3 regions of the Actinoplanes friuliensis DSM 7358 genome follow, and region 2 is predicted to be linked to each of the others. Evidence: riboswitches for the same ligand, from Rfam matches in the RefSeq annotation. Region 2 holds a riboswitch; each other region holds the start of a gene.

Region 1 (7,456 bases), 600 kb from region 2:
GCCGACGAAGTTCTTCATCTCGCGTTCGCCGAACGAGCTCGCGCACGCACCGGCAAAACCGCCGCCGAAGCCCTTCGCCCCGGCGATGCCCAGCCGGTGACCGCGCACCTCCAGGACGACGCCGTCACCCTCGAGCACGGTCATGCCGGAGTCCCGCAGCACGTCCGCGACCTGGTCCTGCTGGTCGCTCTGGTGATCGTGGTTGCCCAGCACCACCACGACGGGCACACCGAGGTCACCGAACTCCTGCGCCATGCACTTGGTCTCCTCGACCGTGCCGTGCCGGGTCAGGTCCCCGGCGATCAGCAGCGCGTCGGCGATGCCGGGCAGCTGTTCCAGTGCGGGCCGGTAACGGCCGAGCACGTCCTTGTCCACGTGGACGTCGCCCACCGCGGCGATCCGGATCATGAAATCTCCTCCACCTCACTGGGCGCCGCGGCGCGCACGATGCCGATGTCGCAGGCGATCTCCACGTCCGGGAAGTTCGCCGTGATCTGCCGGCAGATCTCGTCGCGGCGCTGCGCGCTCTCCACCTCGCCCCCGAGCACCAGCAGGTGTTCCCGGCGGTGCAGGGTGATGCCCTGTTCGGCGGTCGCGCCGTTCTCGGTGAGCAGGCGCTGGATCTCCGCCTCCACGTATTCGTCGAGCTGTGGTGCCATCTCAACCCCCGGCTGTCAGTTGGGCGTCCGCCGGCAACGGGACCACGTCCAGACGGTCCAGCAGCACCAGGAACGCTTCGGCGTACGGCGATTTTGCGGTTTCCGCCCGCACCCGTTCCCAGTCGATCTGCTCGCGCAGCGAACGGGCGACCGGCAGTCCGGTGGCGAAGTCGCAGTAGTGCTGGGTGTAGCTGAGCAGCTTGTGGATCATCAGCTGGGTCGCCGACAGCACCGGCATGTTGATCGCCTCGACCGGCCGCATGACCGTGTCGCGAAGGGTGGCGTCGGTGACCGGCGACTCGACCGGCCGGTAGATCAGGTCCACCATCCGGCCCTCGTCGAACACCTTGACCAGCCAGTCCTCGGGCGGCTGCTCCATCTCGAAGCCGACGGCCGACAGTTCCTCGAGCGCGCGGGCCTTGTCCTGCTCCCGGATGAGGAAGTCGACGTCGTGGTCGCTCGAGTGGCCGCCGTGGGCGTACACCGCGAAGCTGCCGCCGAGCGCGAACGGGATCTCAGCCTGTTTCAGGACGGAGGCCACCCGTTTGAGCGTGTTGACAAGGCCCTCGTCAACCCGGTGCGGCATGGCGGTCTCCCTGCGTCGGTTGTGTGCGTTTGCCACTTCAACGACTACCCGAGCACTCAACCCTTCACACCCGGGCAAAATCACCAGCTTGACCCCATTTTGGTACGCGGGGAGCCCCGTTCACGCCGGAACCGTCCGTGACTGGCCCAGGTACCGTTGGTGGGTATGGTCCCCGACCTCGAATCCCGCCCCGCGCGACAGTCCGGTGTTCCCCGTCTCCGGACGGTGGCGCTGGTCGGCATCGACGGCTCCGGCAAGACCACCCAGGCGCATCTGCTGGCCGAGGGACTGGCCGCCCGCGGTCTCCCGGCGACCTACCGCCGCAACGCCGGTGGTCGTCGCTGGTTCGGCCGGCTCGCCACCACCCTGGGCCGCCGCGACGGTGAAGACCTGCTCGGCCGCAAGGCGATGCTCCTCGTCGAGTCGGTGCTGCGCTGGCTCGCCATCCTGCGGACCCTGCTGCGGCGCAAGGTCACCGGCGAGGTCGCGGTCATGGACCGCTACGCCGTCTGCCAGTACGCGAGCATCCGCGCGCACGCCAAGAACCCGCGGCCGGAGCGCATCAACCGTGCCGAGCGCCGCGCCCGCCTGGCCTATCGCGTCTTCCCGAAACCCGACGTGACGTTTCTGCTCGCGGTCGACCCGGAGATCGCGTACGACCGGATCGAGCGTCGCGGGTACGACCACGAGGAGATGGACTACCTGCGTGCGGCCACCGCGGCGTACGAGGCGCTCCCCGAGCACCGCGACTTTGTCGTCATCGACGCGAACGGCACCCCGGCCGAGGTCGAGCAGGCGTTGCTGCACCACATGCGGACCTGGACGCCGCCGGTCACCACGACGGTGCCGGCGCCCCGGACCGCCGCGCTGGTCTCGCACGCCCGTGCCCTCATCGTCGCCGTGGCAACACTCGCGGCGGCGGCCTCGGTGCTCACGTACCAGCTGGCCGAAGGTTTCTAGGCCCGGCCGTAGACCGGGATGCTCGCACCGCTGGTCGGCGCCGACGCGTCCCCGGCGAGGAAGGCGATCACCTGGGCGATCTCGGCGGGGGTGACCCAGCGCGCGAAGTCCGCGTCCGGCTGGCTCGCCCGGTTGGCCGGGGTGTCGATGACGCTGGGCAGCACGGTGTTGCAGCGCACGCCGCTCTTCTTGTATTCGACGGCCACGGCGTTGGCGAAGGCCAGGACGGCTGCCTTGGCGGTCGCATAACCGGCCGCGCCGGAGAACGGTGCCACCGCCGCACGCGACGCGACGCAGACCACGGAACCGCCACCGGCGGCCACCAGCCGGGGGAGTGCCGCCGCCGTCACCAGGTAGGTCGGGCGCAGATTGGCCCGCAGGATCGCCTCGAAGTCCTCGATCGGTGTCTCGTGCACCAGTCCGCCGCCTGCGTAACCGCCGGCGACGTTGATCACCGCTCGCAGCGGTGCGCCGGTCTCGGCCGCGGCGACGTCCACCGCCGCCTGCACGTCCGCCGCGTCGTCCAGGTCGGCCTCGACCTCGACGATTCCGCCCGGCAGGCGTCCGGTCTTTCCCGGCCGAACCGGGGCCACGACCCGCCAGCCCTGATCTTGCAGGGTCTCGAGGACGGCCCCGCCGAGGCCGCCCGTTCCGCCGGTGACCAGCACGCTGCGCTCCATGAGGAGCACGGTAGCCCTGTGTTTTCGCTCACTATCGGCAGGACTGGCCGGACGGTTGCAACGCCCGGGCCCGAACGGCCGTCATCCATGCGTGGGTCACCCGTGCGGGCGAGTGAACTGGGGCTCGACGTGGCGCATCGTGGCAGGGGCTCCCGCTTCGGTCAGCGGCGGGACCTTTTGCCGTGGCAGTTTGTTTCAAGCCCGGCGGCAACCTGTCGATGCTGGACGTGAACCCAATTGGCTACCTGGCCGTACTGGGTAGTGACGAGCGTCGCAGAGCTTTCCGTGATGCCCGTCGCTGTGACGAATGAGGGGCCGATGGTGTCATGAAGCTCGCGAAGGGTATGCGTCACTGCACGCATCCAACGCGGGGTGCGGCTCCGAATGCCTCTGTAAGAGGGCCTTCCTCAGTAAGTATGCACGCGGCTCTCAGGTGACGCTCAGGCATTCGTGACACTTTCGACCCACCAGCCGGAATCAGCGCAGGCTGTCATCTGTTCATGTAGGTGTCAGCACCGCAATGCACGAACTGCGGACGTTACGGGGAGGGCTGATGGACGCAGGTATTGCCCGTAACAGGGTTAGTGAAGGCAATGAGGGGACCGTGGGCAACGTGGAGAAGAACACCGTGATGCGGACCGACCAGGTCGCCGAGGAGCGCGACCTCGTCGGAGTCTACCTGCACGAAATCTCCCGGACGCCGCTGTTGGATGCTGCCAGGGAGGTCGACCTCTCCAAGGCAATCGAGGCCGGGCTCTACGCCGAGCACCTGCTCGACACCGGCGAGGTCCGTCGCGGCGTCAGCCGGGAGGAGTTGGAGCGACTCGTCACCGAGGGCAAGCGGGCGAAGGATCTCTTCATCCGTGCGAACCTCCGGCTGGTCGTCTCGATCGCCCGCCGCTACGTGCGGTCGGGCATGCCGATGCTCGATCTCATCCAAGAGGGCAACACGGGCCTCGTGCGCGCCGTCGAGAAGTTCGACTACGAGCGTGGCTACAAGTTCTCGACCTACGCCACGTGGTGGGTCCGCCAGGCGATCAGCCGGGCGATCGCCCAGCAGGAGCGCACCGTGCGCCTCCCCGTGCACCTGGTCGAGGACGTCAACCGGATGCGCAACGTCACCCGCCAGCTCGTCCGTGAGCTCGGCGCCGACCCCGAGCCGGCGCAGGTCGCCGCTGCCCTGGGTGTGACGGTCGAGCGCGTCACCGAACTGACCCGCTGGGCCCAGGACACCGTTTCCCTGGACACCCCGGTGGGCGACGACGGCGACACGAACCTCGGCGACCTGGTCGCCGACAGCGACGCGCCGTCGCCGGAAGAGATCGTCCTGACCGCGCTGGAGCGTCAGCGCATCGAGGGCCTGCTGAACCACCTCGACGACCGGTCGGCGGGCATCATGCGCGCCCGGTACGGCCTCGAGGACGGTCGCGAGCACTCGCTGACCGAGGTGGCGTCGCGCTTCTCGCTCTCCCGGGAGCGGATCCGCCAGCTCGAGATCCAGGCGCTGGGCCGGCTGCGTGAGCTCGCCCGCGCCGAAGGCCTCCAGGCCGCGTAACTCCACCACCTACCGACACCAGAAGGCCGGTGCCCCGAGCGGGGACACCGGCCTTTTGCCGTTGCTGTGGCGCCTAGACCCGGCCGTAGCCGTTCGGCGTCATGATGTCGATCGTGCGCTTCTTGACGGGCTGACCCGCGCGGGAGGCGTCGATGATCTGGCCGCCGCCGACATAGATGGCGACGTGGCCGTTGCTGCGGTAGAAGACCAGGTCGCCCGCCTGGAGCTGCGAACGGCTGATCCGTGTTGTCGCGCTGTACTGCGCGGCGGCGTTGTGCGGCAGTGACTTGCCGGCGGCCCGCCAGGCGGCGGAGGTCAGGCCCGAGCAGTCGTAGCCGTTGGGACCGTCGGCGCCGTAGTCGTACATCACGCCGATGGCGTTGTACGCGAACGTCACCGCCTTGCCCGCCGAGCCCGCGATCTTCGGGATGCTGCCTGTGTACTTGCTGCCGGTTTCCGTCGGTGAGCCGTACGCGGCGGTGCGCATCGAGTACAGCTTCTTGAGGTCCGCCTCGATCTTCTTCTTGCGATCGGACAGTTCCTTGACCTCGGCGGCCTGCTTGTCCTGCGTCGCCTTGAGTGCGGCCTGACGCTCGGTGTAGTTCTGCGTCGTCGCGGTGTATTCCGCGATGTCACGGCTGCGGCTGCGCGAGATCTGCTCGAGGATGCTCATCCGGTCCATGAGGTTGTCGGCGCCTTCGAGCACGACGTTCATGGTGCCGACGTTCCCGGTCATGTAGGCCGAGGACGCGAGTGTTTTCATCTGTCCACCGGCGGCCACGAGGGCTGCCTTGGCCGGACCGACCGACTCGGCGAGCTTCTTCTCCTCGGCCTTGGTCTTCTTCAGGCTGAGCTTCATCTTGTTGAACGACTCGACGACGTCCTCGAGCTGGTCGGACGCCTTGTCGATCTTCTTGGTGAGTTCACTCGTCGACGGTGCCGCCTGGGCAGCCGTCACGGTGGTGCCGCTGATCGCGATCGCCAGGGCGGCGACCACGAGAGCGCGCATCGTCGTGCGGGCGTGTGGCAACGTGCGGGCCTTTCTTCCGCTTGTGGCCGCTTACCGGGTTAGCTGTCGGATTCGGGCTCGGAAGAATGCCCTACCGCGCGGACGCGGATTCACCCCGGTGCTGCTTCGGTGGTTCCCCGGTTCGTCATGGCGGAAGTGGCGGCCCTGGGGGATCGGGGCCGTCTTTTCCGCCGGCGAGGATTCAGCGGCGCTGGCCGGTGCCACCGAGGGTGTGGCTGCGGACCGGACCAACCGCATTAACTTATCGGCGCTCGGCATTAACACAAGAGCCGGGAGAGTGACTTGCGCCAATGATCACATATATGTGAATGATCCCGATAACGGGCGGCGACAAAGCCCTTTCAGAGCGTTACTTTTGCCTACTCTGCCATGGCGGGCGGCGTCTGCACCTCGGTGCCGGCCCATTTGCGAGTAACAACCCGTTCTGCCCAGAAAGAGAAGAAGGGGATGGTGCCGGCGAGCATCACCAGCAGCATCCGCCCGAGCGGCCACTTCAGGCGCCGGCTCAGGTCGAAGGTCGCCACGAGGTAGACCATGTAGAGGAAGCCGTGGAAGGGACCCACCGCGGCCACGACCGTGTCGTTGTCACCCACGTATTTCAGGGGCATGCCGATCACGACGAGCACGATGAGGACCACGCCGACGATCCAGGCGATGATCCGGTAACGGGTGAGGGCTCCCTGCACGATCCACGTCCTCTGTCTCAACTGGTCCTGGGGTAATCGCCGGGCCGGGCGCCGGGATGGGCGGCCAGCCAGCTCAGGTAGTCGTTGTACGCCACCAGCTCGGGGTCGTCGTCGGCGGGCGCCGCGGCGGCCACGGGCACGCGGACCGGGCGGCGTACGGTCACCGGTCCGTCTTTCTGCACCGTTGCCTGCTCCGGCTCGCCCGGCTCTTCCTCCGGCACCGCCCGGGAGGCGCGGCGCTCCTGCTGGACCTCGCGGAACCAGATGAAGACGACAAACGCCGCGAACACCGGCCACTCGAAGGTGTAACCCCAGCTGAGGGTGTTGCCGTCGGTGGCGCGGCTGAACTGCCACCAGCCCAGCCCCAGGAACGCGGCGACGAGCACCAGAGCGAGGACGTGGCGCGCGATCCACGCGGGGGTCCACAGCCCTTTCATGGTCCTCAGCGTACCGGCGTGGGTTTGGCGGCAGACGGCTCGGGCAACGCATGCACAGGTACACGTCCGACGACGAGGGGGAGAACCGCCATGACCGACGCCCGGCTCGACTCGGGTGACGACGAGCTCGTCGTCTCCGAGACCGGTATCGATCCTGCGGGGCTGGCCGACGACGACCTGCTGCGCGAGCTGGCCAGTTTGCACCGGACCCGGCTGGACACGTTGCGGCACGGCCCCGATGCGGCACTCTCCAACCACCTGCGGCGCACGGCGGAGCTGGAGACCGAGTACCTGGCCCGGCACCCCGGCCGTGAGGTCGACGCGTCGCGGCTCACGCAGGACTTCTGACAGGGAGAGGAACCCCCCGCATGTTTCCCTCGGTACGCGGTCGGCTGAACCGGCTGCGGCGGGCGTACGCGCCGCACGAGCACCGGCCGCTGGACGGATATCTGGTGACCATGGGCGCGTTCGGTGTGTTGGCCGGGACGCTGGCCACCGCGGCGAAGCTGTCCGGGCGCCCGGTGCCGGAGCGTCCCGCCGCGGCCGACGTCGTGCTGATCTCGATCGCCACGCACAAGCTGAGCCGGCTGATCGCCAAGGACTCGATCACCAGCCCGCTGCGCGCGCCCTTCACCCGGTACGCCGAGCCGGGCGGCAGCGCCGAGGTCAACGAGGAGGTCCGCGACGAGGGCAGCACACTGCGGCACTCGATCGGTGAGCTGGTCAGCTGCCCGTTCTGCCTCGCGGTGTGGGTGGCGACCGGGCTGACCAGCGGGCTGGTTTTTGCGCCCCGGCTGACCCGGCTCGCCGCGACCGTCTTCACCGCCACGGCCGCCTCGGACTTCCTCCAGATGGCCTACTCG
Region 2 (7,456 bases):
GGCCAGCGCGGTGGCGGCGTTGCCGAGGTTCACCTGTCCGGGGAGCTGGAGCTTGACCAGGTGCCAGTCGCCCTTGGGGTCGAGGACACCCTCGTCCTCGACGGTCCACTGGGCCTGGGGGCGGCGCAGCGGGCAGCCGGTGCACCACCATTCGCCGTTGGCGCGCTCGATGGGGGAGCCGCACTCGGGGCAGACGAAGGAGTCGTCGTGCCAGCGCTGACCGGCGCTGAACCAGACGACATTGGCGGTGTTGATCGCGGCCCAGACGACCATCGGGTCGTCCGCGTTCGCGACGACGTGGATGTCGGGGTGGGCGGCGAGGGCGGTGCGCCACATCTGCGCCATCATCGCCACCTCCTTCGCCCGGTCGAGCTGGTCGCGGGACAGGTTGAGCAAGGCGACCACACGCGGGGTGGTCTCGTCGATCACCCGGGCGAGGTAGTGCTCGTCGACCTCGAGGACCGCGAACGGGGTGGCACCGGCCTTGGCCAGCGCCGAGGTGTGCCCGGTGGGCATGTTGGCGCCGAAGGAGTTGGTGGCGACCGGGCCGAGGACGCCGAGGGCGGCGGCGGTGAACCGGGTCGTGGTGGTCTTGCCGTTGGTGCCCGACACGAGCGCGATCGCACGGCCGGCGGCGAGGTTCCTGAGCAGGTCAGGATCGATCTTGAGACCGATCCACCCGCCGATCACCGAGCCGTCACCGCGTCCCGCGGCCCGAGAGAGCGCCGCAGCGGTTCGCGACACGGAGGTCGCGACCTTGGCCCGTAGGGGCAATTTCCCGTCCGTCACGGCGACGAGGGTACCGGAAACGGACACTACGTCGAGTGGTGGAGCGGCCCGCGCGGCCTGGGAGGGGTCCGCAGGCCGAAGCTCGGCCGAACGGATGATCTCCACCCCGCCGCCCGGCGTCGTGTTTGGCCCGCTGGGGGCGTTTGCGACGGCAATCTCCCGACCTCGGACACGCGCATGATCCACCCTGCTGCGGCTTTTTGTGTGTTGTGTTTCACCCGTAACCTTCACCGGAGCGTGATCACAGAACTACGCAAAGCGCTGGCATTTGTCACGGGGTGGTTACAAACCGGACAGGCTCCGGTATGCCAAATACGCTGCGTAACCAAGCAAGGCCCGACAGTCGGCCCGGAAATCGGGTAGCAAGGTCCCTGCCGGTGAGCATCCGCTCGCCGCTCGTACCGCACCGGACCACGCCGAGCCCTGCCCCGGTCCGCGCGGCACGACCACGGAAGCAGCTTCAACCACACAGGCATACGGGGGCAGGGACGGGGGACCCAGATCCGGTCCGGCAGTTGCGGACCTTGGGGTGAAGTCACCTTTTGGCGACCGGGCACACCTTCCCGCCCGAACCCGACAGCTAACCTCGCAGGCGTGCCGGAGGGATATCTCTACCGTGCACGAACGCAGTTCGAGCCGTGGCCGCCGCATGCCCGGAACCGGAACCATCGCACTGTCCCTGGGTGCGTGCCTCTGCGCCGGCCAGCTGATCGGTACGCCGGCGGCATCCGCCGCTCCCGTCGTCACGGCGGCAGCCGCGGCGCCGGCGGTCAAGCCGAAGATCACCAACTCCGCGACCCGCTCCGTCGCGTGGGGCAAGAAGGTCAGCGTCACCGCCAAGGTGATCGACCCGAAGACCGGCAAGGTCGTCACCCGCGGTTCGGTACGCCTCCAGGCCAAGCGAGACGGCAAGTGGCGCACCTGGGTGACGAAGAAGCTGTCCTCGAAGGGGACGGTGAAGCTCACCGCGGAGCCGCACATCACCGGCTACTTCCGCACGCAGTACACCGGGGCCACGAACATCCGCTGGGCGACCAGCGGGGCCATCAAGATCACGGTGAAGAGCAGCGGGGCGAAGGTTCTCGCCCAGGCGAAGAAGCACAAGGGCGCGCTGTACAAGTTCGGTGCCTCGGGCCCCAAGCGCTTCGACTGCTCGGGCTACACCCAGTACGTCTACAAGAAGACGACGGGTAAGAAGCTCCCGCACAAGGCGAACTCGCAGCAGAAGTACGGCAAGGCGGTCGCCAAGAGCAAGAAGAAGATCGGCGACCTGATCGTCGTCCGGTCGGGTTCCTACGGCACCCACGCCGGCATCTACGCCGGCAACGGGTACATGTGGGACTCGCCGCACTCGGGCGCCCGGGTCGGCAAGCACAAGATCTGGAGCAAGAACTACGTCGTGCGCCGCCTCGTCGCCGCGTGAGGTAGAGCAGTGAAGTAGTAAGAGCAGTACGAGAGTCAGTGGGGCGTGACCCGTTTCGGGTCACGCCCCACTGTCGTATTCCCTCCACTTCGCTCCCCGGATCGCGGGAGGAGGGTTCGCGGGCGGTAAAGAACGCCCGATTTCTGGGGACTTTCGTGCCCGCCTGGGCGGCATGTCGGAAAGTGGACCATGGTCGGAGGCCCGAACCCCTCCACTTCCACCTCACCGGCTCTGACGTGCGCATTCATCCGCGAATCGGCTTCGCAGACCGGTCCATTCTTGTTGCGAGTGGAGGGAAGTGGAGTAGAGTGGAGCGCAGTGGCAGGGCCTGAGGAGCTGACTCCGAGGGGGTTGCCGGCCCAGACGACAGGCGGTCCGCGAAACCGCCGGGGGCAGGGGGGTCAGGCCGATGTTTCTCGGCACTCACACCCCGCGCCTCGACGACAAGGGCCGGCTGATCCTCCCGGCGAAGTTCCGTGACGAACTGGCGGGAGGTGTCGTGATCACCAAGGGGCAGGAACGTTGCCTTTACGTCTTCCCGATGCCCGAGTTCCAGCGCATCGCGGGGCAGCTCCGTGAGGCACCGGTCACGAACAAGGCCGCCCGGGCCTACAGCCGGGTGTTCTTCGCCAGCGCGCACGACGAGATCCCCGACAAGCAGGGCCGGGTCACCATCCCGGGCCACTTGCGGGAGTACGCGGCGCTGGATCGTGAGCTCGTCGTGATCGGCGCGAGCACGCGGGTGGAGATCTGGGACAAGCAGTCCTGGGAGCAGTACCTCTCGGCGAGCGAGGACGAGTTCGCCGACATCGAGGAGGGGGTGCTGCCCGGCGGACTGTGAGGCGTGGCACCTGTGGGCCGTCGACACGGTCCGGACGTCGCTGCCGCCGTACTGCGAGATCTCCAGCCGCTCCCGCTCCTGGCGCCTCTTCCCCGGTGCCAGGCGTGTGTCCGGTCGGGCGCGCCCGAAGGCAACGGGCACGAGCGGATGGGGATCTGGCGGTACGGACAGACGACCGGTCGTCGCAGGACACCGGGTGAGCGCGGAAAGAGCAGGCAATGGGGGTCGACATGGGGGAGCTTCGCGGCACACACGTGCCGGTGCTGCTCGAGCGCTGCCTCGAGCTGCTCGCCCCCGCCCTGGTCCTGCCGGGCGCGGTGCACGTCGACTTCACGCTGGGCCTGGGCGGGCACGCCGAGGCCGTGCTGGAGCGGTACCCGGACGTGGTCCTCATCGGACTCGACCGGGACACCGAGGCTCTCGCGCACTCCCGGCACCGGCTGGCCCGTTTCGGCGATCGGGTGCACTTCGTGCACGCGGTCTACGACGAGCTGCCGGACGTGCTGGCCGGCCTCCGTCTTCCGGCGTTCCACAGTGGGCTCTTCGATCTCGGCGTGTCCTCGCTGCAGCTCGACGAACCCGACCGGGGTTTTGCCTATTCGCGGGACGCACCGCTCGACATGCGGATGGACCAGTCGCGGGGGATCACCGCGGAGGAGGTCGTCAACGGCTACGAGCCGGGCGAGCTCGTCCGCATCCTGCGGGTGTACGGCGAGGAGAAGTTCGCGACGCGGGTCGTCTCGGCGATCGTCAAGCAGAGATCCAAGTCACGGATCGTCTCGTCGTCGGCGCTCGCGGACCTGGTCAGGGACGCGATCCCGGCCGCCGCGCGGCGAACGGGTGGAAATCCCGCGAAAAGAACGTTTCAGGCGTTACGTATTGAGGTAAATGCGGAGCTCGCCGCAGTCGAGTCCGCCGTACCGGCGGCATTGGACTTGTTGGCCCCGAAAGGGCGCCTTGTGGTGATGTCGTATCAATCACTGGAGGACCGGATCGTGAAGCGCGCCCTCACCGCGAGGGCACGCAGCACCGGGCCGATCGACCTGCCGGTCGAGCTGCCCGGGACCGGACCTTCGGTGCGACTGCTGACCCGCGGGTCGGAGCCGCCCAGCGAGGCGGAAGTGGCGGAGAACCCGCGAGCGGCTTCGGTGAAGCTGCGCGCGGCGGAAAAGATCGACAAGTAGGACCGGGCTGGACGGGCCGCCGCGAACGGCCCCGAATGCTTGTAACGCACGGGGGACAAGGGCGGTTACGCCCGGGGGAACACCAGGAGGGGGAGGGGCATGAGCGAGCGCATCACCACTGCGCGGTCGGGGGGCCGGACCGCGGAGCAGGTTGGCCAGGGCGGGCGCAAGCCCGCCGCGAAGACCGGCGCCACGACGGGCGGTGGCGCCCGGGGGGCGCGCCACTACCCGACCGTCGGCGCCACCGAGGGCAGCGCCGCCCTCAAGCTGACGGCCGAGCAGCAGCACGAGACGGCTGCGCGTCCCCGGCTGCGGGTCGCGCCGCCGGCACCGATCAACGCGCCTCGCGCGCCGTTCATCGCGCTCGTGGTCGCGGTGGTCGTGGCCGGTGTGATCGGCATCCTGCTGATCAACACCAAGACCGCGGAGAACTCGTTCCGCATCGACACGCTTCAGCAGCAGCAGAAGAAGCTGGACTCGCAGCAGCAGGATCTGGAGAACCAGATCGCCGCCAACAACAGCCCGGGCAGCCTCGACGCGGCCGCCCGCCGGCTGGGCCTGGTCAAGGCGGACAGCCCCGCCTACATCCGGCTGCCCGACGGCAAGATCCTCGGTGTGCCGAAGCCGGCCACCGGTGAGGTCGCCGTGACCGCGCAGGACTCCGCCGCCACTTCGGCGACCGGACGGTAAGCGTGTCGCCGCGTTCCGACGAGACGCCGCGCCGGGGCCAGGAGCCCCGGCGCGGCGCTTCGCGTGACCTGCCATCGGCGGAAGGCTCCGGACGCGACGACGACCGGGCCCGTGGTTTCGGCGGCATCGGCGACGCGCGGGCGTACACCCCGCGGGGCCGGACCGTGCGCGAGGGGGACCAGCGCACACGGTCGCCGCGTACCGGCCGCAACACCGACCCGTTCCGTCCGGCGCTGCAGGTGCTCGACGGTGGACGGCCCGCCCGTGACCGGCGGCGCGAGGCCGAGGAGGAGCCACCGCCCCCGCAGCGCCGTGGGCGTGACAAGCAGGACCGCGAGCCCAGGGCCCGTAACAGCCGGGGCGTGACCGCTCCAGCCCCGCAGGACGACGACGAGTGGGACGACGCGCCGCGGCGGGGCGGCCGCACCACCGCCGGTGCCGCCCGCTCGCGCTCGACCGCGAACCCGCGCAGGGGCGCGGCTGCCACCCGTACCGAAGCGAGTGCCCGGATCGCCCGCGAGCGGAAGGTCGCGGTCCCGGCGGGACCACGACGGACGCCGGTCGCGCGCCCCGGCCGGCCCGCACCGCCGGCCCGGCCCGTCTCGCGACGGCCCGCACCCGCGGTCCCGGCCGAGCCGCCGAAGCTCGCCAACAGCACACGCCGGCTGCGGCTGGGCACCGTGCTGGCGCTCGCGCTGTTCGTGACGATCGGGGTACGCCTCGTCGTGCTCCAGGTCGTCGAGACGCCCGCGTCGGCGCACAGCCTGCTCGAGCAGCGCAAGAGCCGCCTCACCGACGTCACCCTGCCCGCACCGCGCGGCAGCATCCTGGACCGTTCGGGCGCGGTGCTGGCGCACAGCGTCGAGGCGCGGTACATCTACGCCGACCCGGAGCTGGTCAACGACGCCCCCGGCACGGCGGCGAAGCTGTCGCCGCTGCTCGGCATCGCCCCGTCGCGGCTGATGCAGCTGATGGCGAAGAAGAAGCGTCCCGGTGGCGGCGCCTCCCGCTTCGAGTACCTGGCCCGGGGTGTCGACATCGCCGTGGCCGACCGGATCGCCGGGATGAACCTGGCCGGCATCAGCTCCGACCGTGACGAACGCCGCGACGTGCCCGGTGCCGACCTGGCCGCGAACCTCATCGGCTTCACCGGCGAGGACCACTCCGGCCTGGAAGGTCTCGAGGCCCGGTACGACGACCTGCTGCGCGGTACCGACGGCAAGCGGGTGTTCGAGCGCGGCAACCCGGACGTCCAGAAGGGCATGCTCGCCAAGGAGATCCCGGGCGGTTACAGCTCCTTCCAGCCCGCGAAGCCCGGCTCGTCGATCCAGCTGACCATCGAGCGCGACCTCCAGTACGAGGTGCAGGGCATCCTGAGCCGCCAGATGGAGAAGGTCGACGCCACCATCGGCGCCGCCGTGGTCATCGACACGCACACCGGTGAGGTGCTCGCGCAGGCCAGCTATCCGGCGTACAACGCGGCGAAGCCGTTCGACTTCAAGCCGACCGAGCGTGAGGACGTCGCCAGCAGCGTCATCGCCGACCCGGGCTCGACGCACAAGGCGTTCACCATCGGCGCCGCCCTGCAGGAGGGTGTCATCACCCCGGACTCGACCGTGACGGTCGGCCCCGGGCTGATCCTCGGCGGGGAGCCGTTCTCCGACACCCACAGGTTCCCGGCCGGCACCAAGCTGACCATTCCGGGTGTGCTCGCCTACTCGTCGAACATCGGCACGATCCGCATCGCGCAGAAGCTCGGCAAGGAGAAGCTGTACGAGTACCAGCGCCGGTTCGGCCTGGGCCAGGCGACCAACGAGGGCATGCCGGGTGAGGCCACGGGACGGCTGCTCGCCCCGGACGAGTGGAGCGGCTCGGCGTGGGGCTCGGTGCCGATCGGCATGAGCGTCGACGCCACGCTGATCCAGATGGCGGCGGGGTACGCGGCCATCGCCAACGACGGCGTCTACATCCAGCCCCGGCTGATCCAGGCCACGATCTCGGGCAAGGACGGCAAGGTCATCCCGACGCCGGCCCCCGAGACCCACGAGGTGCTCAGCCCCGAGGTCGCGGCCCAGCTGCGGACCATGATGGAGTCGGTCGTCGACGCCAAGGGCGGTACGGGCGCCCGCGCCGCCGTCGACGGGTACCGCATCTCCGGCAAGACCGGCACCGGCAAGATGCTGGTCGAGGGCCGTTACACCAAGCACAACGCCGGCTCGTTCATCGGCATGGCGCCGGCCGACAACCCCCGTTTTGTGATCGGGGTCTTCGCCGACGTGGCCGACGGCACCGGCGGCGACGTGGCCGCGCCCGCCTTCAGCCAGATGATGGCGTCCGCTCTGCGGCACTTCAAGGTGCCGCCGTCGGGCACGGAACCGCAGACCTTCAAGCTGAAGCAGTAGGCGCGCCCATGGCGTTCGCAGTCGGATCCGGGACACCGGGTAGGGTCTGACGCCGTGTCCGGCATTCCCCGTCCCAGAAGCGTCCGGCCTACCCGGCTGGCCGACCTCGCGGCCCTCATCGGTGCTC
Region 3 (7,456 bases), 2.2 Mb from region 2:
CACGCCCGGCGATCGGGCCCAGCAGGCCGACGCCGAAGTCGAAGCCCTCGAGGACGAAGAACAGCACCCAGCAGAGGATCACCAGGGAGAACCAGACAGCGATCATCGTTGCTCCTCAGTAGACCGGGACGGCGGTCTGTTCGGCGGCCGCTTCGACCGGTGGCGGGGCGAGGGGTTGCCGGGACAGGTGGCGGACCAGCCGCAACCAGACGACCGCGACGATGCCGTAGACGGCCGTGAAGGCGAGCAGGGACGCGAGGACCTCGCCGCTGGTCAGGCCGGGCGAGATGCCGTCGGCCACCCGTGAGATCCCGAACGCCAGCCAGGGCTGCCGAGCCGTCTCGGTGAAGATCCAGCCGAGGCTGTTGGCCGCGGTCGGCAGCAGCGGGATGAGCGGCAGGAAGCGCAGGAAGAGGCGGGACCAGCGGCGGCTCTCGTCGAGCTCGCGGCCCTTGCGGGTCGTCCACAGGTAGAGCGCCGCGGCGGCCATGGCCAGCATGCCGATGCCGATCATCAGGCGGAACGTCCAGAACGCGACCGGGATCATCGGTACGTAACTGCCGGGGCCGAACTGGGCGGCGTACTGGGCCTGGAGGTCGTCGATGCCCTGGACCTCGGCGCCGGGGCTGCCCTTGGCCAGGATGGACAGCAGCCAGGGCAACTCGATGCTGAAGAACGGCTTGCCGCCGCTGATGTCGCCGATGGCGAAGATCGAGAACGGCGCGCCGGTGGTGGTCTCGTACAGGGACTCGGCGGCGGCCATCTTCATCGGCTGGACCTCGGTGATGACCTTGCCGAGGTGGTCACCGGTCAGCGCGGTCAGGGCGCCACCCGTGACTGTCATCCACGCGCCCAGGCGGGCGAGGGGTGCGAAGCCGGCGTCCGAGCGCCGCCGCCAGATCGCGATGCCCAGCAGCAGCGAACCACCGACCATGCACGCACCCGCGAGGGTGTGCGGGAAGGCGGCCAGGTTGACCTTGTTGAGCAGCAGCTCACCGAAGCTGTCGAGGCGCGCCCGCCCGGTGACGGGGTCGAGGGAGTAGGCGACCGGGTTCTGCATGAACGAGTTGGCCGCCAGGATGATGAACGCGGACAGCACGGTCCCGACGGCCACGATCACGATCGTGGCGGCGTGCAGCTTGCGCGGCAGCCGGTCCCAGCCGAAATACCAGAGGGCCAGGAACGTGGCCTCGAGGAAAAACGCGAGCATGCCCTCGATCGCGAGCGTCGGGCCGAAGACGTCGCCGTAGAAGCGGGCGAAGTTGCTCCAGCCCAGGCCGAACTGGAACTCCTGCACGAGTCCGGTGACCACACCGACGGCGAACGTGACGATCAGCAGCTTGCCCACGAACTTCGTCAGGTGCAGGTATTTCTCCTGGCCGGTCCGCATCCAGGTGAGCTGCAGCCCGGCGGCCGCACCGGCCAGGCTGATCGACAGCGGCACGAAGAAGTAGTGGTAGATCGTCACCACCGCGAACTGCAGCCGTGTCAGGTCGAGCACGTCCATGGTTGCCCCCTCTACGACGTCTCGTAGTAGATACTACGCGTCGTAGTACGACGTCGTGCAGTAGAGTGGGTCACATGGCTTCTGGAGATCTCGAGCGCGAGGTCATGACGCAGTTGTGGGACGCCGGGGAGCCGCTGACCGTGCGCCAGGTGCACGAGCGGCTCAGCCGTGACCGCGACCTCGCGTACACGACGGTGATGACCGTGCTGGACCGGCTGGCCAAGAAGGGTGTCGTCCTGCAGCAGCGGGCCGACCGCGCCTACCGCTACGTGCCCGCGCAGACGCGCGAGGAGATGACGGCCGCGCTGATGCTCGACGCGCTGAGCGCGGCCCCCGACGGCGTGCGCGACGCGGCCCTGGCCCACTTCGTCGGCCGGATCGACCCGACCGCGCTGACCGCCGCCATCGAGGCGGCACGGAAGGACCCGGGCGCCGCACCGTGACCGCGCTGCTGCTCGGCGCTCTCGGGCTGACGTTGTCGCTCGTGGTGCCGGGCATCCTCGCCTCCGCGCGCTGGCCCGCCCGCACGCCGGCCGGGGCCGTGCTGCTGTGGCAGAGCATCACCCTCGCCGGCGTGCTCTGCGCGCTCGGTGTGGTGCTGGCCGGCCCGCAGGAGCTCGTCAGTGAGCTTGGCTCCCGCCGCCCGGTCGGCGCGATCGCCCTGATCGGCGCGCTGGCAGTGGCCGCTCTGATCATCCTGCGCCTGGTGGTCTCGCTCGTGCAGGTGAGTCGCCGCTCGCGGGCCCGCCGTGCCCGGCACCGGCTGCTGGTCGACCTGCTGGACACCGCGGAGCGCCACGGCGCGTTGCCGGCCGAGGTGCCCGAGGGGCTGCGCGTCCTCGACGGGCCGCTGCCGTTCGCGTACTGCCTGCCGGGGCGCTCGCCGCGGGTGGTGCTCAGTGGTGGCGCGTTGCAGGTCCTCGACGCCGAACAGGTGTCGGCGGTGATCGCGCACGAGCAGGCCCACCTGCGGCACCGCCACGACGTGGTCATGGAGTCGTTCACCGCGTTCTACCGGGCGGTGCCCCGGCCCTTGCGCAGCCGTGCGCCGCTCGACGCCGTCCACCTGCTGCTGGAGATGGTCGCGGACGACGCGGCGCGGCGCAGCACCGGTGCCGCGCCGCTGCGGACGGCCCTCGCGCTGCTCAGCGACGCGGTCAGCCCGGACGCTCCCGCCGAGGTGGGCAGCGCGGACGCGGATCGCCGCCGGCGGCTGGAACGCCTCGACGGGCCGGACCCGCGGTCGAAGGGTCTGACGGTGCTGGCGGCCACCCTGGCCGCAGGCCTGCTGGTGCTACCGACCGTGATCCTGGTGGTGCCCTGGCTCGACCGTGCGCTCTCGGCGTGGCCCCTTTAAGTCCGTCTTAATTACGGTGCGTCACACGGCGTTATGCGTTCTGTGTCCCTATACCGCCGGGTTCTCTAACGCTTTGATCGGGAGTACGGTGGTGCCCGGCCGCTCAGTCCCCCCTCGTCCGATCCCGGGCGAACTGACGGCCACCGCCTAATCGTCGTTCACGAGCCGGGGACCCAGGAACCAGGGGTCAAGCCACAGCATCACCGTGGCCGGGCGCGCTTCCCGCCCGAACCCGTCAGCTAACCCGGTCGGCGGCCGAGGGAAGAAAGGACACTGCACCTACGTGAAACGGATTGAGGCGCGCAGCGCCGCAATTCTGCGCGGCATCGCCTGCGCCGTCGCCGCGGTCGGGATTCTTCTCGCTCCCGGGGTGGCACATGCGACACCGTCGCCGTCGAACATCGAAAAGCAGATCGACGAGCAGTGGAACAAGCTGGAACCGGTGATCGAGCAGTACAACGACGTGCACAACCAGCTGATCAAGAACCGGGCCCAGCTCAAGAAGATCGACAAGCGGCTCGCACCGCTGGAGCTGCAGGTCGATCTGGCCATGTCGCAGGTGGGCAACATGGCCGGGCAGGCCTACATGCAGGGCTCGCCCAACGCCGTGAAGGCCATGATCGTCAGTGGCTCGCCGACCGGTCTGACCGAGAAGCTCACGTTCCTCGATCAGCTCAGCCGGCACCAGCGCGAGTCGATCGCGGGTGTGGCCAAGCTGCGCGACCAGCTCGCGGGTGACAAGCGTGATCTGAAGACCCTGACCGATGCCGTCGCGGCACGCGACAAGCTGCTGGGACAGCAGAAGAAGGACATTCAGAAGAAGGTCGACGATCTGCAGAAACTGCGGATCAGGGCGTACGGCGCGAGCGGCAGCTCGGGCGGTGCGTTCCGGACGGGCCCCTGTCCGGTCGACTACGACAACTCCAAGGGCGGCCGGGCGGCGCAGAAGGCGTGCTCGCTGATCGGCAAGCCCTACATCTTCGGCGCCGAGGGGCCGAGCGGTTACGACTGCTCCGGTCTCACCAAGGTGGCGTGGGCGGCTGTCGGAGTGCACCTCGAGCACTTCACGGGTGATCAGATCGGGGCGGGCAGGGCGGTCAGCCGCAGTGAGCTGCAGCCGGGTGACCTGATCTTCTACGGCAGTCCGGTCCACCACGTGGGTCTCTACGTCGGAGGCAACACCATGGTCCACGCGCCGCACACGGGAGACCATGTGCGGATGGCGTCGATCGACCGCAGCGGGGCGATCACCGGCATGCGCCGGCCGGGCTGACCCGGTTCGCACCGCACACAGAAAGGCCGCCACCTGACGTGGCGGCTTTTTCTGTGTACCAGAATGGCCCGATGTTCCCCGCCGCCTTCACCCGCAACATCATCGGAAACTGGGGTGACGCCGGCCGCGAGTGGCTGGCCGGCCTCCCGGCGCTGATCGACGCCGTCACCCACGACTGGGGGCTGACCGCCGGTGACCCGTACCCGTTGAGTTTCAGCTGGGTGGCACCCGTGCGCCGGGCCGACGGCTCGCCGGCGGTGCTCAAGCTGGGCGTGCCCTCGACGGACGACCTGGTGCACCAGGCGGCCGCACTGTCCTTCTTCGACGGTGCCGGCGCCGTGCGGCTGCTGCGCCACGACGAGGCCCGCGGAGCGATGCTCCTCGAGAAGGTGGAGCCCGGGCACACCCTGCGCCGCCTGGTGCTCGAGCACGACCAGGAGGCCACGGACGTCCTGATCGCGATGATGCGCCGGCTGCACCGGCCCGCGCCACCGGACCTGGCCGTCGCGGAGCTCACCTCCTACGGCAACGGCTTCGCCGAGCATTTGCGGCGTTACCCCGGCGAGCACCCGATTCCCCGGCAGTTGGTCGTCCGCGCCGCCGGACTCTTCATCGAGCTGTGCCAGTCCGCCACCGAGCGCGTCGTGCTGCACGGCGACCTCCACCACGAGAACGTCCTCGCCGGCGACCGCGAGCAGTGGCTGGCCATCGACCCCCACGGCCTGGCCGGCGACCCCGGGTACGAGGTCGGCCCGATCCTCTACAACCCGTTCGACGGTGACGAGCCGGTGCTCGGCCTGGTGCCGATCCGCATCGAGCAGTTCGCCGAGGGCCTCGGCATGCCCATCGACCGCGTGGTCGCCTGGGGCTTCGTACAGGCGGTGCTCTCCGAGGTCTGGGACGCGGAGAGCGGCGAGTCCAAACCGGGCCAGGCCCTCGACGTGGCGCTCAGCCTGGAGCGCCGCCTCTCCTGAGCAGAGTCAGGAGCCGGACGAGCTCCTTGCGGTCCGCCGCCGACAGGGGCGCGAGCAGCTCGTCCTGAATCTCCTCACCCTTGGCGGCAAGCTCGACGGCGCGTTCCTGTCCGCGCGGGGTGACGGTGACGGTGTTGCGGCGCTTGTCGTCCGGGTCGGGCCGCCGCTCGACGTAGCCGTCCGCGGCCAGCTCGTTGAGGGCGGCGACCACGTCGCTGAAGTGAATGGCCGTGCGGCGTCCCAGGTCGGCCTGGCTGGCCGGCCCGTCGTCGATCAGCGTCGACAGCAGCCGGTAGTGGTAGCCGCGGGCGCCGATCTCGGCGAAACGCTCACCGACCAGGCGGTGGGCGTACGCCGCAGTCTGGGTCAGCAGCCAGCTGGGGAGGTGGTCCATGAGGCGAGATTACCATTTGCCGGACTAACGTTAGTGCGCCTAACGTTAGACGCATGAACGATATCGAGCCGTACCGCGTCCACGTCCCGCAGGCCGACCTCGACGACCTGGCCGACCGCCTCGGCCGCGCAAGGTGGCCCGACGAGCTGCCGGGCGTGGGGTGGGACTACGGGATCCCCCTCGAACGGGTCCGGGAGCTGGCCGAACGCTGGCGTACCACCTACGACTGGCGTGTGCACGAGGCGGCGCTGAACGCGTACCCGCAGTTCGTGACCGAGATCGACGGGCAGCGGATCCATTTTCTGCACGTGCCGTCCGCGAACCCTTCCGCTCTACCGCTGGTGCTCGTGCACGGCTGGCCCGGGTCGGTGCTCGAGTTCCTCGACCTGATCGAGCCGCTGACCGATGACTTCCACCTGGTCATCCCGTCCATCCCCGGCTTCGGCTTCTCCGGCCCGACGCACGAGAAGGGCTGGGGCCTGGAGCGGATCGCGCGGGCGTTCGCCGAGCTGATGAGCCGGCTGGGCTACGAGCGGTTCGGCGCGCACGGCGGTGACTGGGGTTCGGGTGTGGCTCGTGCCCTGGGTGGCGTCGCGCCGGACCGTGTTGTCGGCGTGCACGTCAACTACCTGCCGACACCAGGGCCGGTCGACGGGCTGTCGGGGCAGGACCGGGAGCGGGCCGAGCGGATCGCGGCCTTCGCCGCGAACCGGCCCGGTTATCAGGTGCTGCAGGCGACACGGCCGCAGACGATCGCGTACGCGCTCACGGACTCCCCGATCGGCCAGCTGGCCTGGATCGCCGAGAAGTTCACCGAGTGGGCCGATCCGGCCTCCTCGATCAGCGACGACGTGCTGCTCAGCGACGTGTCGATCTACTGGTTCACCCGCACGGCCGGTTCGTCGGCGCGGCTGGCCAAGGAGAGCGGTCGCGGCACACCGTGCCCGGTGCCGCTGGGTGTCGCGGTGCTGCCGCACGACATCGTGCAGTCGGTGCGGCCGCTGGCCGAGCGGTCCTTCGACATCCGGCACTGGACCGAGCTGCCGCGCGGCGGGCACTTCGCCGCGCTGGAGGTGCCGCAGGACCTGGCTGCCGACATCGCGGCGTTCTTTCAGCTCCAGGGGGCGGTGACTTCTTCCTCGACGTAGAGCTGGCAGCCGTTGCGGCCCTGGCGCTTCGAGCGGTACATGGCCGCGTCGGCGTGCCGCATCAGGGACTTCACGTCGGAGCCGCCCGGGTACGCCAGAGCCACGCCGATGCTGCACCCGACGTCCAGCTTCAGGCCGGCGACCGAGGCGTTGGTGCTGATGCCCTCGACGATGCGCTGGGCCACGCTCAGCGCCTCCTCGGCGTTCCTGACGCGGGTCAGGACCACACCGAACTCGTCGCCGCCGAGCCGCCCCGCGGTGTCCGTGTCCCGGGTGACCCGCTTGATGACACCGCTGATCGTCTGCAGAAGGCGGTCACCGACGTCGTGGCCGTACGTGTCGTTGACGGCCTTGAAGCCGTCGAGGTCGCAGAAGAGCACCGCCACCGGGTGCTGGTAGCGGGTGCCCTGCGCGAGGGCACGCTCGAGATCGCGGTTCAGCGTGGGGCCGTTGGCCAGCCCGGTGAGGCCGTCGTGGGAGGCCGCGTACGCGATCCGGTCCTGCACCGCCCGGCGCTCGGTGATGTCGCGCTGGTGGCTGACGATGGCCTGGACGGCAGGGTGGGCCAGCATGTTGCGGGCGATGATCTCGTGCCAGTGCCAGGACCCGTCGGCGTGCCGGACCCGCAGCTCGGCCGAGTGCTCGACGGTGCTGTCCGAGGCGAGCAGGCGCGTGAAGAGCTCCATCGCCGCGATGTCGTCCTCGGGGTGGAACAGGCCGCTGAGCACCTTGCCGCGCAGCTCCTCGGGGAGGTAACCCATCACCGGCTTGGCCGCCGGGCTGACCCAGGTGATGTTGCCGTC

What was found. A riboswitch is a leader RNA that binds a small molecule or an ion and turns the genes downstream of it on or off. The one in region 2 is predicted to bind cyclic di-AMP.
Region 1: another riboswitch for cyclic di-AMP. It lies ahead of AFR_RS07170 (C40 family peptidase); the one in region 2 lies ahead of AFR_RS10070 (C40 family peptidase).
Region 3: another riboswitch for cyclic di-AMP. It lies ahead of AFR_RS20330 (C40 family peptidase); the one in region 2 lies ahead of AFR_RS10070 (C40 family peptidase).

The regions. Positions count from the first base shown of each region.
Region 1 covers NC_022657.1:1,551,312-1,558,767, forward strand. Annotated here, with positions in the region: gene AFR_RS07140 (metallophosphoesterase family protein) at 1-408, opposite strand, end outside; gene AFR_RS07145 (hypothetical protein) at 405-659, opposite strand; gene AFR_RS07150 (nucleotidyltransferase) at 661-1,245, opposite strand; gene AFR_RS07155 (dTMP kinase) at 1,411-2,205, shown strand; gene AFR_RS07160 (SDR family NAD(P)-dependent oxidoreductase) at 2,202-2,885, opposite strand; gene AFR_RS07165 (sigma-70 family RNA polymerase sigma factor) at 3,439-4,440, shown strand; gene AFR_RS07170 (C40 family peptidase) at 4,514-5,449, opposite strand; cyclic di-AMP (ydaO/yuaA leader) riboswitch at 5,483-5,621, opposite strand; gene AFR_RS07175 (DUF3817 domain-containing protein) at 5,830-6,156, opposite strand; gene AFR_RS07180 (hypothetical protein) at 6,174-6,593, opposite strand; gene AFR_RS07185 (DUF6158 family protein) at 6,684-6,941, shown strand; gene AFR_RS07190 (DUF1360 domain-containing protein) at 6,962-7,456, shown strand, end outside.
Region 2 covers NC_022657.1:2,155,987-2,163,442, forward strand. Annotated here, with positions in the region: gene AFR_RS10065 (Mur ligase family protein) at 1-774, opposite strand, end outside; cyclic di-AMP (ydaO/yuaA leader) riboswitch at 1,236-1,399, shown strand; gene AFR_RS10070 (C40 family peptidase) at 1,439-2,212, shown strand; gene mraZ (division/cell wall cluster transcriptional repressor MraZ) at 2,622-3,053, shown strand; gene rsmH (16S rRNA (cytosine(1402)-N(4))-methyltransferase RsmH) at 3,272-4,237, shown strand; gene ftsL (cell division protein FtsL) at 4,337-4,927, shown strand; gene AFR_RS10090 (peptidoglycan D,D-transpeptidase FtsI family protein) at 4,930-7,329, shown strand; gene AFR_RS10095 (UDP-N-acetylmuramoyl-L-alanyl-D-glutamate--2,6-diaminopimelate ligase) at 7,384-7,456, shown strand, end outside.
Region 3 covers NC_022657.1:4,403,597-4,411,052, forward strand. Annotated here, with positions in the region: gene cydB (cytochrome d ubiquinol oxidase subunit II) at 1-106, opposite strand, end outside; gene AFR_RS20315 (cytochrome ubiquinol oxidase subunit I) at 116-1,507, opposite strand; gene AFR_RS20320 (BlaI/MecI/CopY family transcriptional regulator) at 1,582-1,950, shown strand; gene AFR_RS20325 (M56 family metallopeptidase) at 1,947-2,864, shown strand; cyclic di-AMP (ydaO/yuaA leader) riboswitch at 2,999-3,133, shown strand; gene AFR_RS20330 (C40 family peptidase) at 3,148-4,137, shown strand; gene AFR_RS20335 (aminoglycoside phosphotransferase family protein) at 4,209-5,111, shown strand; gene AFR_RS20340 (MarR family winged helix-turn-helix transcriptional regulator) at 5,086-5,505, opposite strand; gene AFR_RS20345 (epoxide hydrolase family protein) at 5,568-6,653, shown strand; gene AFR_RS20350 (sensor domain-containing diguanylate cyclase) at 6,617-7,456, opposite strand, start outside.